4 regions of the Nocardia sp. NBC_01377 genome follow, and region 1 is predicted to be linked to each of the others. Evidence: riboswitches for the same ligand, from Rfam matches in the RefSeq annotation. Region 1 holds a riboswitch; each other region holds the start of a gene.
The links. A riboswitch is a leader RNA that binds a small molecule or an ion and turns the genes downstream of it on or off. The one in region 1 is predicted to bind cobalamin.
Positions count from the first base shown of each region.

Region 2: another riboswitch for cobalamin. It lies ahead of OG225_RS09205 (ABC transporter substrate-binding protein); the one in region 1 lies ahead of OG225_RS36385 (energy-coupling factor ABC transporter permease).
Region 3: another riboswitch for cobalamin. It lies ahead of metE (5-methyltetrahydropteroyltriglutamate--homocysteine S-methyltransferase); the one in region 1 lies ahead of OG225_RS36385 (energy-coupling factor ABC transporter permease).
Region 4: another riboswitch for cobalamin. It lies ahead of OG225_RS24845 (5-methyltetrahydropteroyltriglutamate--homocysteine S-methyltransferase); the one in region 1 lies ahead of OG225_RS36385 (energy-coupling factor ABC transporter permease).

Region 1 is NZ_CP109566.1:7,910,059-7,913,259, reverse strand. It holds gene OG225_RS36390 (heavy metal translocating P-type ATPase) at 1-1,202, shown strand, start outside; cobalamin riboswitch at 1,186-1,328, shown strand; gene OG225_RS36385 (energy-coupling factor ABC transporter permease) at 1,464-2,147, shown strand; gene OG225_RS36380 (hypothetical protein) at 2,236-2,403, opposite strand; gene OG225_RS36375 (heavy-metal-associated domain-containing protein) at 2,400-2,609, opposite strand; gene OG225_RS36370 (cytochrome c oxidase assembly protein) at 2,890-3,201, shown strand, end outside.
Region 2 is NZ_CP109566.1:2,036,881-2,040,081, forward strand. It holds gene OG225_RS09195 (metal ABC transporter ATP-binding protein) at 1-442, shown strand, start outside; gene OG225_RS09200 (metal ABC transporter permease) at 467-1,339, shown strand; cobalamin riboswitch at 1,394-1,589, shown strand; gene OG225_RS09205 (ABC transporter substrate-binding protein) at 1,606-3,195, shown strand.
Region 3 is NZ_CP109566.1:2,580,962-2,584,162, forward strand. It holds gene metE (5-methyltetrahydropteroyltriglutamate--homocysteine S-methyltransferase) at 1-1,406, opposite strand, end outside; cobalamin riboswitch at 1,544-1,776, opposite strand; gene OG225_RS11790 (hypothetical protein) at 1,922-2,212, opposite strand; gene OG225_RS11795 (hypothetical protein) at 2,331-2,921, opposite strand; gene OG225_RS11800 (hypothetical protein) at 2,920-3,165, shown strand.
Region 4 is NZ_CP109566.1:5,401,424-5,404,624, reverse strand. It holds gene OG225_RS24850 (short-chain fatty acyl-CoA regulator family protein) at 1-424, opposite strand, end outside; partial or broken gene OG225_RS24845 (5-methyltetrahydropteroyltriglutamate--homocysteine S-methyltransferase) at 1,347-2,001, opposite strand; cobalamin riboswitch at 2,143-2,295, opposite strand; gene OG225_RS24840 (pyruvate carboxylase) at 2,618-3,201, shown strand, end outside.

The DNA of each region.
Region 1 (3,201 bases):
GTCAGGCTGCCCGGCTCGGCATCTTCTTCAAAGGACAGCGCGGGCTGGAACAGGCCGCGGGCGGCGGCGTTGTCGTCTTCGACAAGACCGGGACCCTCACCGCGGGAGGTCCGGGCGTCGTCGCGGTACACCTCGGTCCCGGCATCGAGCGCGCACAGGCTCTGCGTGCCGCCGCCGCCGTCGAAGCCGTGTCACGGCATCCGGTGGCGGCGGCCATCATCGCGACGGCCCGCACCGACGACCTCGAGGTCGCGACGGCGAACCGGGTCACCGAACATCCGGGCCGCGGGGTGATCGGCGTCGTCGGGCACCGCCGGGTGGCGGTGGGGCGACCGTCGTTCGTCCGCGACCACGGGTTCGCGGTGTCCCCCGAACTGCGGGAGACCCTACGCGCGGAGGAGTATCTCGGACGGACGGCCGTCCTGGTCGCGGTCGGTGACCGTGCCGTCGCGGTCCTCGCGGTGGCCGAACAGGTCCATCCATCCGCCGCCTCGGCCGTCGCGCGCCTGCGCGCACTCGGGCTGCGCAGTGTGCTGCTCACCGGTGACAACCCGTTCGCCGCCCAGGAGGTCGCAGACCGGGTCGGGATCGAGGACGTGATCGCCTCGGTGATGCCCGAGGACAAGGCCGAGGTCGTCCGCGCGCTCCAGGACAGCGGCCGACATGTCACGGTCGTGGGTGACGGCGTCAACGACGGGCCCGCGCTGGCGGTCGCCGACCTCGGGATCGCGCTCGGCGCGGGCACCGACGTGGCCATGGAAGCGGCCGACCTCGTCATCTCGGGCCGCGACCTCACCCGGGTGCCGTACGCCATCGGCTTGGCCGCGGCCACACTGGCCACCATTCGGACCAACCTCCGGTGGGCACTCGGCTACAACCTCGTCGTCCTCCCGCTCGCCGTGGTCGTCCTCGACCCGCTCGGAGCCGCGGCCGCCATGGCGCTGTCCTCGATGTTCGTCGTGTCGAACAGCCTGCGGCTGCGCCGGTTCACCCTGCCGAACCTCGCGGACGGCCGCGACGCGCACCCCGGCGATGACGCGAGTGTGCGCGTGTCGCCGGGAATCGCCTGTGAGGGCGGGTTTCCCGACGATTCATCGGCTACGATCCCTGTGCGGCTGATTTGCCGGGACCGGCGGGAAAGCCGGGTCGGCGGCGGTCGGCACTCGTTCACCGAGATGCCGTCCGAAGGGAATCCGGTGTGAATCCGGAGCTGTCCCGCAGCGGTGTGCGGAAGCGACCACCATCGTCCGCGCGGCGAACCGGGTTCTCCCCGGAGCCCGCGGTCGGTCGACGTATCCGGCGATACGTCTCCGCTAGCCCGAAGACCTTTCAGCCCGTGCTGGACGCGCCGCGTCCAGGGGTGCATCGCCTCGCGGAATGGGCGCATGGCCGTTGTCGGTGCGCGCGCCGACCCGACCGAGCCGTCGCGGGCGGTGGACCGGTTTCATCGGAAGGACCGCGCAATGCATATCGAACCGGGAATCGTCGAAGGCCCGAAGATCATCCTCAGCTACGCCACCTCGGGCGCCGCGGGCGTCTACGCCGCCACGCTGGCGTATCGACATTTCAGAGAGCGCGGGCCGCTCTCGCTGCTCGGCGGCACCGCGGCGACCACCGCGGCGGTCTTCACCTTCTTCGAGATCCTGCCGCACTATCCGGTCGGCGTCTCCGAGGTCCACCTGATATTGGGCTCCACGTTGTTCCTGCTGTTCGGGGCCGCGCCCGCCGCGTTCGGGCTCGCGCTGGGCCTACTCCTGCAAGGGGTGTTCTTCGCGCAGTTCGACCTGCCGCAATACGGTATGAACGTCACGACCCTGCTGGTGCCGCTGTTCGCGCTGCAATTCGTGGCGCGGAAGGTGATCGCCGCCGACACCCCGTACGTGCGGCTGAAATACCGTCAGGCGCTCGCGCTCTCGACCACCTACCAGGCGGGCATCGTGACCTGGGTCGCGTTCTGGGCGCTCTACGGCGAGGGCTTCGCGGTGCGGACCGTCGCCGATATCGCCACGTTCGGTCTGTCCTATCTGGTCGTGATCGCGATCGAACCGTTGGCCGACCTGGCGGTCCTGGCCGGAGCGAAGACACTGCACCAACTGAAGGACAGCAGCCTGCTGGAACGGCGGCTCTACAACCCCAGCCCCGCCTGACCGTATATCGTTGCGCGCCGCCGGGTTTCGATGAACTCGAAACCCGGCGGCGTCCGTTTTCCCGAATGCCGGGCAGCGCGCTCGCGGCTCACCGACCGGTCGACGAGACGCCGCGGTGGTCGTGGGGCGGCGCGTCGGGAATGTCCGACCATGGACCGAATCGGCCCACCAGCCAGGCGAGGGCGAACACGGCGGCCAGCGCGGCGACGAAGGCGAGCACGCGCAGCCACACAGGCTCGGGTCCGTCACCGTTCACGCATCGACCACTTCGTAGCCCGCCTCGTCGACGGCCGCGCGGATCACGTCGTGGGCGCCCGAGGACGCGCCGGTCACAGTCACCTTTCCGGTGGCGATCTCGACATCGACCGAGTCCACTCCGGGCAGCGCGGTCAGCGCGCCGGTGATCGCGTTCGAGCAGTGCTCGCACGACATCCCCGACACCGTGTACGTGGTCTCGCTCATGACGTCCCTTTCCTCCGAGTCGCCGCCGCGCACCAGGCACGACAGGTTTCCGCATCAATTGTCGGATGCCGGGCGCGCGTGGTTCCCACGGGCTCCCGCGCTATCGTGACCACGGCGGTTCCCGTGCCCGACGCGGCCGACCTCCCTATCCGGCGACGGCCGCGGAGATTCCCGTCACATCCGTGTGCGCGAGGGAACCATGACCTCGCCGTGACCGACCGTAGACATCGGCGGCCGACGGTCGGACCGCGGCGACGACAGATCTCGGAAGGATGTGGACGTGGGTATCGGTGCGTACTCCGCGCGAACGGTCCGGTTGGCCGCGGTGGCACTGTCGGCGGCAACAGTGCTCGGCGCGGCCGTTTCCGCGGGCGCGATGCCCTACACCGCGGCGGGCACGGCCTTCCCCGGACTGACCCAGGCGATCCTCTACACGGTGTTGCGGGCGGTCGCGATGGCTGCGGGCGCGGTCACGGTGGGGGCGGCGCTGTACACCGTGTGCTGCACAGAGACCGTCGAGAACGAGCGGGTCGGCGTGGACGGCTACTACGGACTGCACCTCATCGAGCGCGCGAGCGCGGTGTGGGCGGTG
Region 2 (3,201 bases), 3.0 Mb from region 1:
GGTGATGACCGGGCGCTACGGCCGGATGGGGTTCACCCGCCGCCCCCGGCGCGCGGACCGGGAAGCGGTGGCCGAGGCGCTGGAGCGGGTCGAATTGACCGACCTCGGCGATCGGCAGATCGGGCGGTTGTCGGGTGGGCAGAAGAAGCGGGCCTTCGTCGGTCGTGCCCTCGCCCAGGGGGCGACGGTGCTGTTGCTGGACGAGCCCTTCGCCGGTGTCGACAAGCGATCCGAAGCCGCCATCACCGCGCTGCTACGCGAACTCGCGGCGGCGGGCGCCGCGGTCCTGGTGTCCACCCATGACCTGCACGCACTGCCCGGCCTCGCCGACGAAGCCGTGCTGCTGATGAGAACGGTGCTGGCGCAGGGGGATCCGGAGACGGTGCTGCGCCCGGAGAATCTTGCCGCGGCCTTCGGCCTCGATGTGCTCAACCGTGTGTGAACGGCCGAAGGTGAGACGGGCGCAATGAGTTTCGAGGAAATCTTCATCGACCCGCTGCGCTACGAATTCATGGTGCGGGCGCTGGCCACCACCGTGACGGCGGCGGTGGTCTGCGCGGTGCTCTCGTGCTGGCTGGTGCTGATCGGCTGGTCGTTGATGGGCGACGCGGTCTCCCACGCGGTACTGCCAGGGGTGGTGCTGGCCTATATCGTCGGCCTGCCCTTCGCGGTCGGCGCGATCGTCTTCGGATTCCTGGCGGTGGCACTGATCGGGGTGGTGCGGTCGACCAGCCGCATCAAGGAGGACGCCGCGATCGGCATCGTGTTCACGACGCTGTTCGCGTTCGGGTTGGTACTGGTCTCGGTGACGCCGAGTCAGACCGATCTCAATCACATCGTGTTCGGGAATCTGCTCGGGGTCAGCCGATCCGAACTCGTTCAGATCGTCGTCCTGGCGGCGCTGACGCTGACGGCGCTCGTCCTCAAGCGGCGCGATTTCACCCTCTACGCGTTCGACCCGGTGCACGCCCACGCGATCGGCCTGAACACCCGTTGGCTCGGTATCGCCCTGCTCGGACTGCTCGCGCTGACCTCGGTGGTGGCGTTGCAGGCGGTGGGCGTGGTGCTCGTGGTCGCGATGCTCATCATTCCCGGCGCGACCGCGTACCTGCTCACCGACCGATTCCAGCGCATGCTCGTCATCGCCCCCGCGGTCTCGGTCGCGGCGGCGGTGACGGGCCTGTACCTGAGCTATCACCTGGACACCGCCTCCGGGGCGATGGTCGTCGTCGTCCAGGGGCTGACCTTCACGGCGGTGTACCTGTTCGCACCGCGACAGGGTGTCATCGGTCGCCGGATCGCGGCCGCGCGTCGTCGTGCCACCGCGGGCGCGGTGTGACCGCCGGTGCATCCCCGTGATTCGGCCGCATCGGGTTCCGCGGCCGAATCACGGGGATGTGTGCTCGGGGCTCGCGCCTTGTAACGTCTGATCCGGACGAAGGGAACACCGGTGCGAATCCGGGGCTGTCCCGCAACTGTCACCGAGGAGTAATCCGCCGATCTCGTTGCCACGACCTACCCGGGTTGGAAGGCAGGCGGTGCGCGTCGATCCGGGAGCCAGGACACCTGCGTCCACGGTAGAGGGATCGCACCACGAGGATGGCCATGGACAACTCGAGATCGACCGTGCCCGCATTGCGGCGCCGGACATTCCTGCTCGGCGCCGGAGCGGCGGCTCTGGCCGCGTCGGCGGGCGGATCGCTGATCGGCTGCGCCGCCGACGACGCAGCCTCCGCGGGACCGCAGGGGCCGCCGCGTCCCGGCGGGCGACTGCGTTCGGTGATCGCGGGCAGGTCGGCGAGCGTCGACGTACTCGATCCGTATCAGGCGGGCAGTTCGGCGGGCGGCGCGGTCTCCAAGAATGTCTGGGACAAACTCGTCGCCTACAACAACGATCTGACGCTGCGCTACCGGCTCGCGGAATCGCTGACGCCCGACGCGGACGGCAGTCGGTGGCGGATCGCGTTGCGTCCCGGTGTCGTCTTCAGCGACGGCACACCGCTGACCTCCCGCGACGTCCTCTGGAGTTTCGAGCGGATGCTCGACCCGGCCAAACATTCCGCCGGCGATCTCTCGATGATCGACATGTCGCGCACCAGGGCCGACGGCGAACTGGGCGTCATCGTGGGGATGAAATCCCCACTCGCCGATTTCGGTTCGGTGCTCGCGGGCTGGTACTGCTACGTCATCAAGGACGGGACGACCACCTTCGACGCGCGGACGCTGCCGGTGGGCACGGGCCCCTTCGCACTGGCGAACTGGTCGCCCGGCGATCGAACACTGTTGCGCCGCAACGACCGGTACTGGGACGGGCTGGTGCTGCTCGACGAGGTCGAGATCATCCAGATCGCCGAGACCGAGGCCCGCGTGAACGCCTTCCTGTCCGGGGAAGCCGATATCGTGCACGAGATGTCCTATCTCCAGGCGCGCACGCTGGAGAACGATCCGGATATCACCGTCGTGCTGCATCCGTTCGGACTCATGGATTCCTTCCAGATGCGCGTCGACCTCCCGCCCTTCGACGACGTGCGGGTGCGCCAAGCCATGCGCCTCGCCGTCGATCGGCAGGCGATGGTCGACACCGTGTACTACGGCTATGCCGAGTTGGGCAACGACATCTACGGCAAGGGTGCGCCGTTCTACGACGATTCGCTGCCGCAGCGCGCCTACGATCCGGCGCGGGCGCGCGAACTGCTGCGCCAGGCGGGCAAGGAGAACCTCACGGTCACCTTGCAGACGGCCGACGGCATGCCGGGCATGATCGAATCGGCGACGCTGTTGGTCGAGCACGCCAAGGCGGCCGGAATCACCGTGAAACTCGAATCCGTACCCGCCGACACCTATTTCACCCAGGTTGCGGGGAAACAGCCGCTGACCCACGTCGGTTGGTGGAACTACAGTCTCGACTACTTCTACGGCCAGACCATGACCACCGGTTCGCCGAGCAACGGCACCGGATGGCGGAACGCGGCCTGGGACGCGAAATTCACCGAGGTCAGGGCGACACTCGACCAGGAGCGCCGCCGGGTACTGTATCACGAACTTCAGGAACAACTCTGGAACGAAGGCGGATACATCCTGCACAGTTTCGCCAAACGGCCCGACGCGGCGCGCAACGATGTGGGCGGTGTGCGGGCGGGGGTGCCCGGCACCGACGACTGGGCCAACTACACGACCACGTGGTTGGCGCGGTAGCGAACG
Region 3 (3,201 bases), 3.5 Mb from region 1:
GCGATCTCGGCACGCATCCGCATGTCGTACTCGGCCTGGTCGATCTCGCCACGGCGGAGTTCGGCACGGGCCACCCGGATCCGGCTCGTCTGCGGGTAGGAGCCGATCGTGGTGGTCGGCAACAGCGGCAGTTTCAACCGCTCCTGCTGCACGATCCGGCGCTCGTCGGCCGGAGCGCGGCGCGTGGCACCGGTATCCAGACCCGCCAACCGCTCGCGTACCGACTCGACGCGCAGACGAGGATCCGCCTTGCGGTCGGCCACCGCGGTGCGAGCGATCTCGAGGGCCTGCGCGACCGCACCCTCCCCCTCACGGAGGGCGGTGGCCAGCACCCGGACCTCGGCGATCTTCTCCTGCCCGAACGCCAGCCGGCCGCGCAGCCGCTCGTCCAGATCGGTCTCGGGCTCGAGGCTGTAGGGCACGTGCAGCAGCGAGCACGAACTCGACACCGCCACCGACACACCGGCGTCGCGCAGCCCGATCAGCCGCGGCAGTGCAAGGTCGGGATCGACCCGCCAGATGTTGTGACCGTCGACCACGCCCGCCACGATCAACTTGTTCATGATCGACCGAGCCACAGCGACATCCGCGTCCTCACCGGCGACCAGGTCGAGAGCGATGGCCTCGATGCCGGTCTCGGCCAGCACCGGCAGCGCCGTGCCCAGCCGACCGAAGTAGGCGGCTACCAGGATCGACGGACGAGTCGACACCTCCGACAACCGCTGGTATGTGGTGCGCACCGCCGCGAGTTCGGCCTCGGTGAGATCGGTCACCAGCGACGGCTCATCGATCTGAACCCACTGCGCACCGGCCTCGGCGAGCAGGCCCAGCAACCGCTCGTAGAGCGGCAACAGGTCGGGCAGACGGTTCAGCAGATCGCTGTCATCCACCGACTTGGCCAGCTTCAGGAAGGTGATCGGACCGACGACCACCGGCCGGGCCGGGACACCGAGGGCCAGCGCCTCCTTCAATTCGGCCAGCGGCTTGTCCGGATGCAGGGAGAAGGCCGTATCCGCGGCCAGCTCGGGCACCAGGTAGTGGTAGTTGGTGTCGAACCACTTGGTCATCTCGAGCGGAGCGATCTCGGCATCACCTCGGGCGGCCGCGAAATAGCGATCCAGCTCGTCGGCGATCCCGGACACCCGCTGCGGCAGCGCGCCCAGCAGCACGGCGGTGTCGAGCACCTGGTCGTAGTAGGAGAAGGTGCCCACCGGTACCGAATCCAGCCCGGCCTCGCGGGCTTCGGTCAGCTGGGCGACGCGCAGGTTCGCCGCGACGGCGTGCAGGGCCTCGGCATCGACGCGACCGGCCCAGTAGGACTCGATGGCGCGTTTGAGCTCCCGGTTGGGGCCGACGCGCGGAAGGCCCAGCACGGTGGCGGTAAAAGTCGTGTGCGGGTTCGACATTGATGAGCTCCATGGTCAGCGGCAAGGACCGCCACCCAATATGGAACGCACGCCGATGGAGCCCGAGAAGCATCGTTCCCGTGCCCGGGTCCCACTGGGCGTGACGCCCAATCCACGAGGCGACGACCACCGGATACGGCGTATCCGGTACAACGGGCAGGTCTTCGGACTCGTGGGCATCGACCCGAGAATGGGGTCGACCCCGGCGTTCGGTGCCCGGGGCTGGTCCTACCGACCGTCGCTTCCCAGGCATGCGCCCAGTGCGGGTGACGGCTGTCGTTCCCACTTACCGCTGCGGGACAGTCCCGGATTCTCACCGGGTTCCCTCTACACCCCGCGGCGCGCGAACACCGCTGGGCTTCGACGCCATCGGACGGATCAGGGGCTCCTCGACTCCGCCTCCGGCGAACCAGCTGCGTCGACAAATATAGCCAACACCGACCGGATCGTGAAAGGGGGGACATCTCACACCGAGGACCGCGACCTGGGACCACCGATCCAGGAGAACGTGCGCATCAGCGTGTGGCGCCCACCGGCCAGACCACACTGACCGGAATTCCTCGGGCGCGAGCCGACTCCACCACGCTGCCGGTGCCCGAATTCTCACCCGCGTCACCACCCCACACCGCGATCAGTCGCTCGCACGCGGCGAGCATGACTTCGTTCGCGGCGGCGGGGGCCTTACGGTCGGCGTCGTCGAAATCCATGACCTGCACCCCAGCCGCACGCTCCAGCAACGCTTCGAACTCCGCACCGTTCTCGGGTATCACCTTGTCGCGCTGATAGTTTCGGGCAGACAGAACCACCTCGAGTCGACCGCCGAGCTCGAGAACACACCGCGCGAAGACAGTATCCGCACCACCCACCAAACAGCTGACCACCCGCGCCGGAAAGGAAGTGACGCACGGTCGAGTCCGGTAGCGGTCAGTGTGGGGGACGTAGGGCGACATCGCCGATCGTCGCACCCACGCGCTCCAGCGTGTCCGGCGCGCCGTCGGTCTTCGCCTGGGTCCAGCACCGGTTGTGTGGGAAAACCACATACGTGGCCCAGCGCGAGGCCGCCCGCCACACGATGCGCTGGCTGTCGCCGGGCACGTCCCACGCGATGACCGCCCAGGTGCCGTCGCATTCGCGCACCGTCGCGGTCGCGTTCCGCTGATAGTCGGCGAGTTCGAGCTGCCCGACGATGCTCTGGGGATCGCAATGCGCCGCCTGCGCGGAATCCCTGAAACGCAACGAGCCGGTGACCGATTCGCCGTCGGCCGTCACGAAGAGGGCGTGCATTCCCTCCGGCACGGGGTCGGAGCCGGGCGGCGGGGTCATGCCGAAGTGGTAGCAGCCCACCGGCACCGTGAACGTGCTCCGCCCGTCGGCGTCGGTGGTGCCCGTCCAGCGCTCGACCTCCGGAGTCCCCTCTGGTAGATCCCGCGAGGCGGGACCGCACGGTGCGTAACGTGCCAGGCGCACCGGCACATTCGGGACCGCGACGCCCCCGACGGTGACCGTGCGCAGCATGACCGTGCCGGATCCGGCAGTCGACGCAGGCTCGGTGGCTGGTGTCCCCGGGGCGCCGGTGGTCGTTGTCGGGGGTGACGATGCCGGAGCCGACGGTGCGGTGGTGTTCGAGCGCGGCGCCGACGAGCTGACGGTCGAGCCGGACTGCGACGTCTCCGCCTGCGACGTACTTGTCGCGCCGCCCTCGCATGCGGCGACCGCCGCCACTGCGCAGACAATGAACGCGGTGTTTACGAATCGCTGAAGTCGCATCGTTTCCCCCTGGTGTTGTGTCCTGCTG
Region 4 (3,201 bases), 2.5 Mb from region 1:
ACGGCATGGGGGTGCCCGGGACTCCGGACGGGGCGGACACCCGGGAGGAGAACAGGTCGAGTTGATCGGTGGCCGCCCGTAGCCTGCGGTGCATGGCGACGAGGATGCGCGCCACTTCCGGCTGCCTGGTCGCGAGTTCTTCCACCTCGGTCAGTGGCGCGCTGTCACCGCCCGCCGCGTCGACCAGCACCTCGTGCAGATCCGAGACCAGTCGCGCGTCCGAATCGGCCGCGAAGAACTGGACGTCGAGGTCGAAGGTGGAATTGAGTTTCAGCAGGACCGGGATGGTGAGCGGCCGCTGATCGCGCTCGAGTTGGTTGAGGTAGCTGGGCGATAGGTCGAGGGATTTCGCCAGCGCGGCCTGGGTCATCCGTCTTTCCTCGCGCAGTCGCCGTAGCCGGGCGCCCGCGTACATCTTGCGCACGGCCGAATAGTAACCGGCGGCCTTCGCAAACATTGCACAAAACGGAGTTCTCGCGTACAAAGATCCACTCTTGCGAGGGGTTTCAGTGACAGGTCAACCTTGCGTAGCGTGCGAAGGGGCAGCAAGGGGCCCGAAGCGAGCCGAGGGATGCGCGAAGAACCACATATTACGCGTTCGCCCCGTTCGCGCGGCGTTTCCGAGTTCGAAACCTCGGGCGGAACGGATCGCTCGGGGGTGGCGCGCGCGGTCCGGGTCGCCGTCACCGACGCGCCGCGCGGAGTCGCACCGTCGACCCCGACCCGTTCGCGTGTCCGACTTCGAAACGTTTCGGATTCTCGCGGCCGGGGTAGTAAACCTGCGGGGTACGACCGTTTCTCGACGCGGCGAGCAGGACCGGAGTCGGTGCGGGCGCACTCGATCAGCCGCCGTTCGTCGTGGCGCCCGTGGTACCGGACCGGGCACCGGAGGTTCGTGAGGGGATCTTCTGATGCCCGGTCCGCCGCGCCGCGTCGGTGTCCACCGTGCGGCCGTCACGTCGGATCACCCGCGGGCCCGCGTCGTCGGGCCCGGATTCCGCATCCTGGGAAAACCCGCTGGAGATCGCGGGAACCGGATCGCACGATCGCGCGTCGAAGAGGGGTGACGGACGAGGTCGACGTGCGAGGAGGCGTGACGAATGGATCGTTGTTCGAGTCACATGTCGTGGCGGCGCGGGATCGACGGCAGGGGCGTCGGTCCCCGTGACGACGGCGCCCGCGAAAGTGGCACTCGCGGAATCGATCCCAGAGCGCGGTTACGCGCCGTCGAGCGCGCGGGCGAAGCCTGTGAGGCCTACACCTCGCGGCGCAGGCCGAAGCCGCGGGCGGAATGACATCGCCGTGGCCGCGCGAACGGCTCCGCGTCGATCTCGGATTCGGTGAGATTCCGTCACCAGCACCGGCTCATCGATCTGGACCCGGGCCACGCCCTTCGTCGCGAGCCGGGCGAGCAGGTCACGGGAGAGCGGAACCAACGCGGGCAACCGCCGCAGCGGCGCGCCCGAGGCATCCTCGGCCGATTTCAGGAAGGTGACGGGGTCGATCACCACGGGCCGGGCCGGCACGCCGAGGGCGAGCGCCTCGTCCACCTGCTTCAGCAATTGTTCGGAATGCAGGGCGAAGGTGGTCTCCGCCGTGATCTCGGGCACCGGGTAGTGGTAGTTGGTGTCGAACCATGTGGTCATCTCCGGCGGTTCGACGGTGTCGGTGCCGCTCGCGGCGGCGAAATATCGGTCGAGCGGATCGGTGATACCCGCCACACGCGGCGGCAGCGCGCCGAGGAGAACGGCGGTGTCGAGGACCTGGTCGTTGTGGGAGAAGGTGCCCATCGGCACCGAATCCATTCCGGCCGCGAGCAATTAGGCGAATTGGGTGCGGCGCAGATCCTGGGCGATGGCGTGCAATCGTTCGGCGTCGATGCGCCCGGCCCCACTAGGACTCGGTGGTGCGCTTCAACTCTTGGATCGGGCCGACCCGGGGCAGCCCGAGAACCGTTGCGGTGAACGGAGTGTGCGGAGAACAGTTGCGTCGATACTCCAGTGCTGTGGTCGTGAGCCATCGCCATGAGGGCAGTGCGAATCAGCGGGATGTCTCGGAGGGCGCGGTCGGAGCCCGAGAAATCGGCACCGGTGGTCCGCGAGGCGGTGGCGGCCGGATACGGCGTATCCGGCACAGTGTGGCAGGTCTTCGGACTCGCGGGCGCGGGACTTACTGGCCGATCACGGACGGGGCTCACCTACTGGCCGTCGCTTCCCAGGACGCCCAGTGCTCGTGACGGCAGTCGTTCCTGCATACCGCTGCGGGACAGTCCCGGATTCCCGCCGGGTTCCCTCTCGCCTGTCCGCCGACATCGCGGCGGACGGGTTCGACGCCGAGGCGCGACGTAGGGGCTCCATCTCGTCTGCGCTCGGCGAACCAGTTGCACTCGTCAGCATGCGCGGAACGGCCGGTCGGGCGCCGTGGCGGTGCGATACGTTCCAGCTACCATGGAGCGATTCGTGTGAGCTAATTCGCAGCGCCGGGTCCGCGGTTCATCGTCGCAGCATGTGACCGTACGATGAACACAACTTCGCAACCGTGCTAGTTCTGTTGTGAAGATTTCTGCGAAGGGCACTTCCCTGTCGGCAGCCGCCTCCGGGGCGGGTACCTTAAGCCAATGTTCTCGAAAGTCTTGGTTGCCAATCGCGGCGAGATCGCCATCCGTGCCTTTCGTGCGGCGTATGAACTCGGCATCGGGACCGTCGCGGTCTTCCCGTACGAGGACCGTAATTCGGTCCACCGGTTGAAGGCGGCGGAGTCCTACCAGATCGGTGAGAAGGGCCATCCGGTCCGTACCTATCTCTCGATCGAGGCGATCATCGGTGCGGCCAAGACCGCCGGAGCCGACGCGATCTATCCGGGGTACGGATTCCTGTCGGAGAATCCGGATCTGGCCGCGGCCTGTGCCAGGGAAGGCATCACCTTCATCGGCCCGTCGGCCGAGGTGTTGGAGTTGGCGGGAAACAAGGCGCGCGCGATCGAGGCGGCCAGGGCGGCGGGGCTTCCGGTGCTGGCGTCGAGCGCGCCCTCGGCCGATATCGAGGAGTTGCTGGCCGCGTCGAGCGAGCTGGAGTACCCGATCTTCGTCAAGGCGGTGGCCGGTGGCGGTGGTCGCGGGATGCGGCGGGTGGCCGAGCCCGAACAGTTGCGTGAGTCGATCGAGGCGGCTTCGCGTGAGGCGGAGTCGGCGTTCGGTGATCC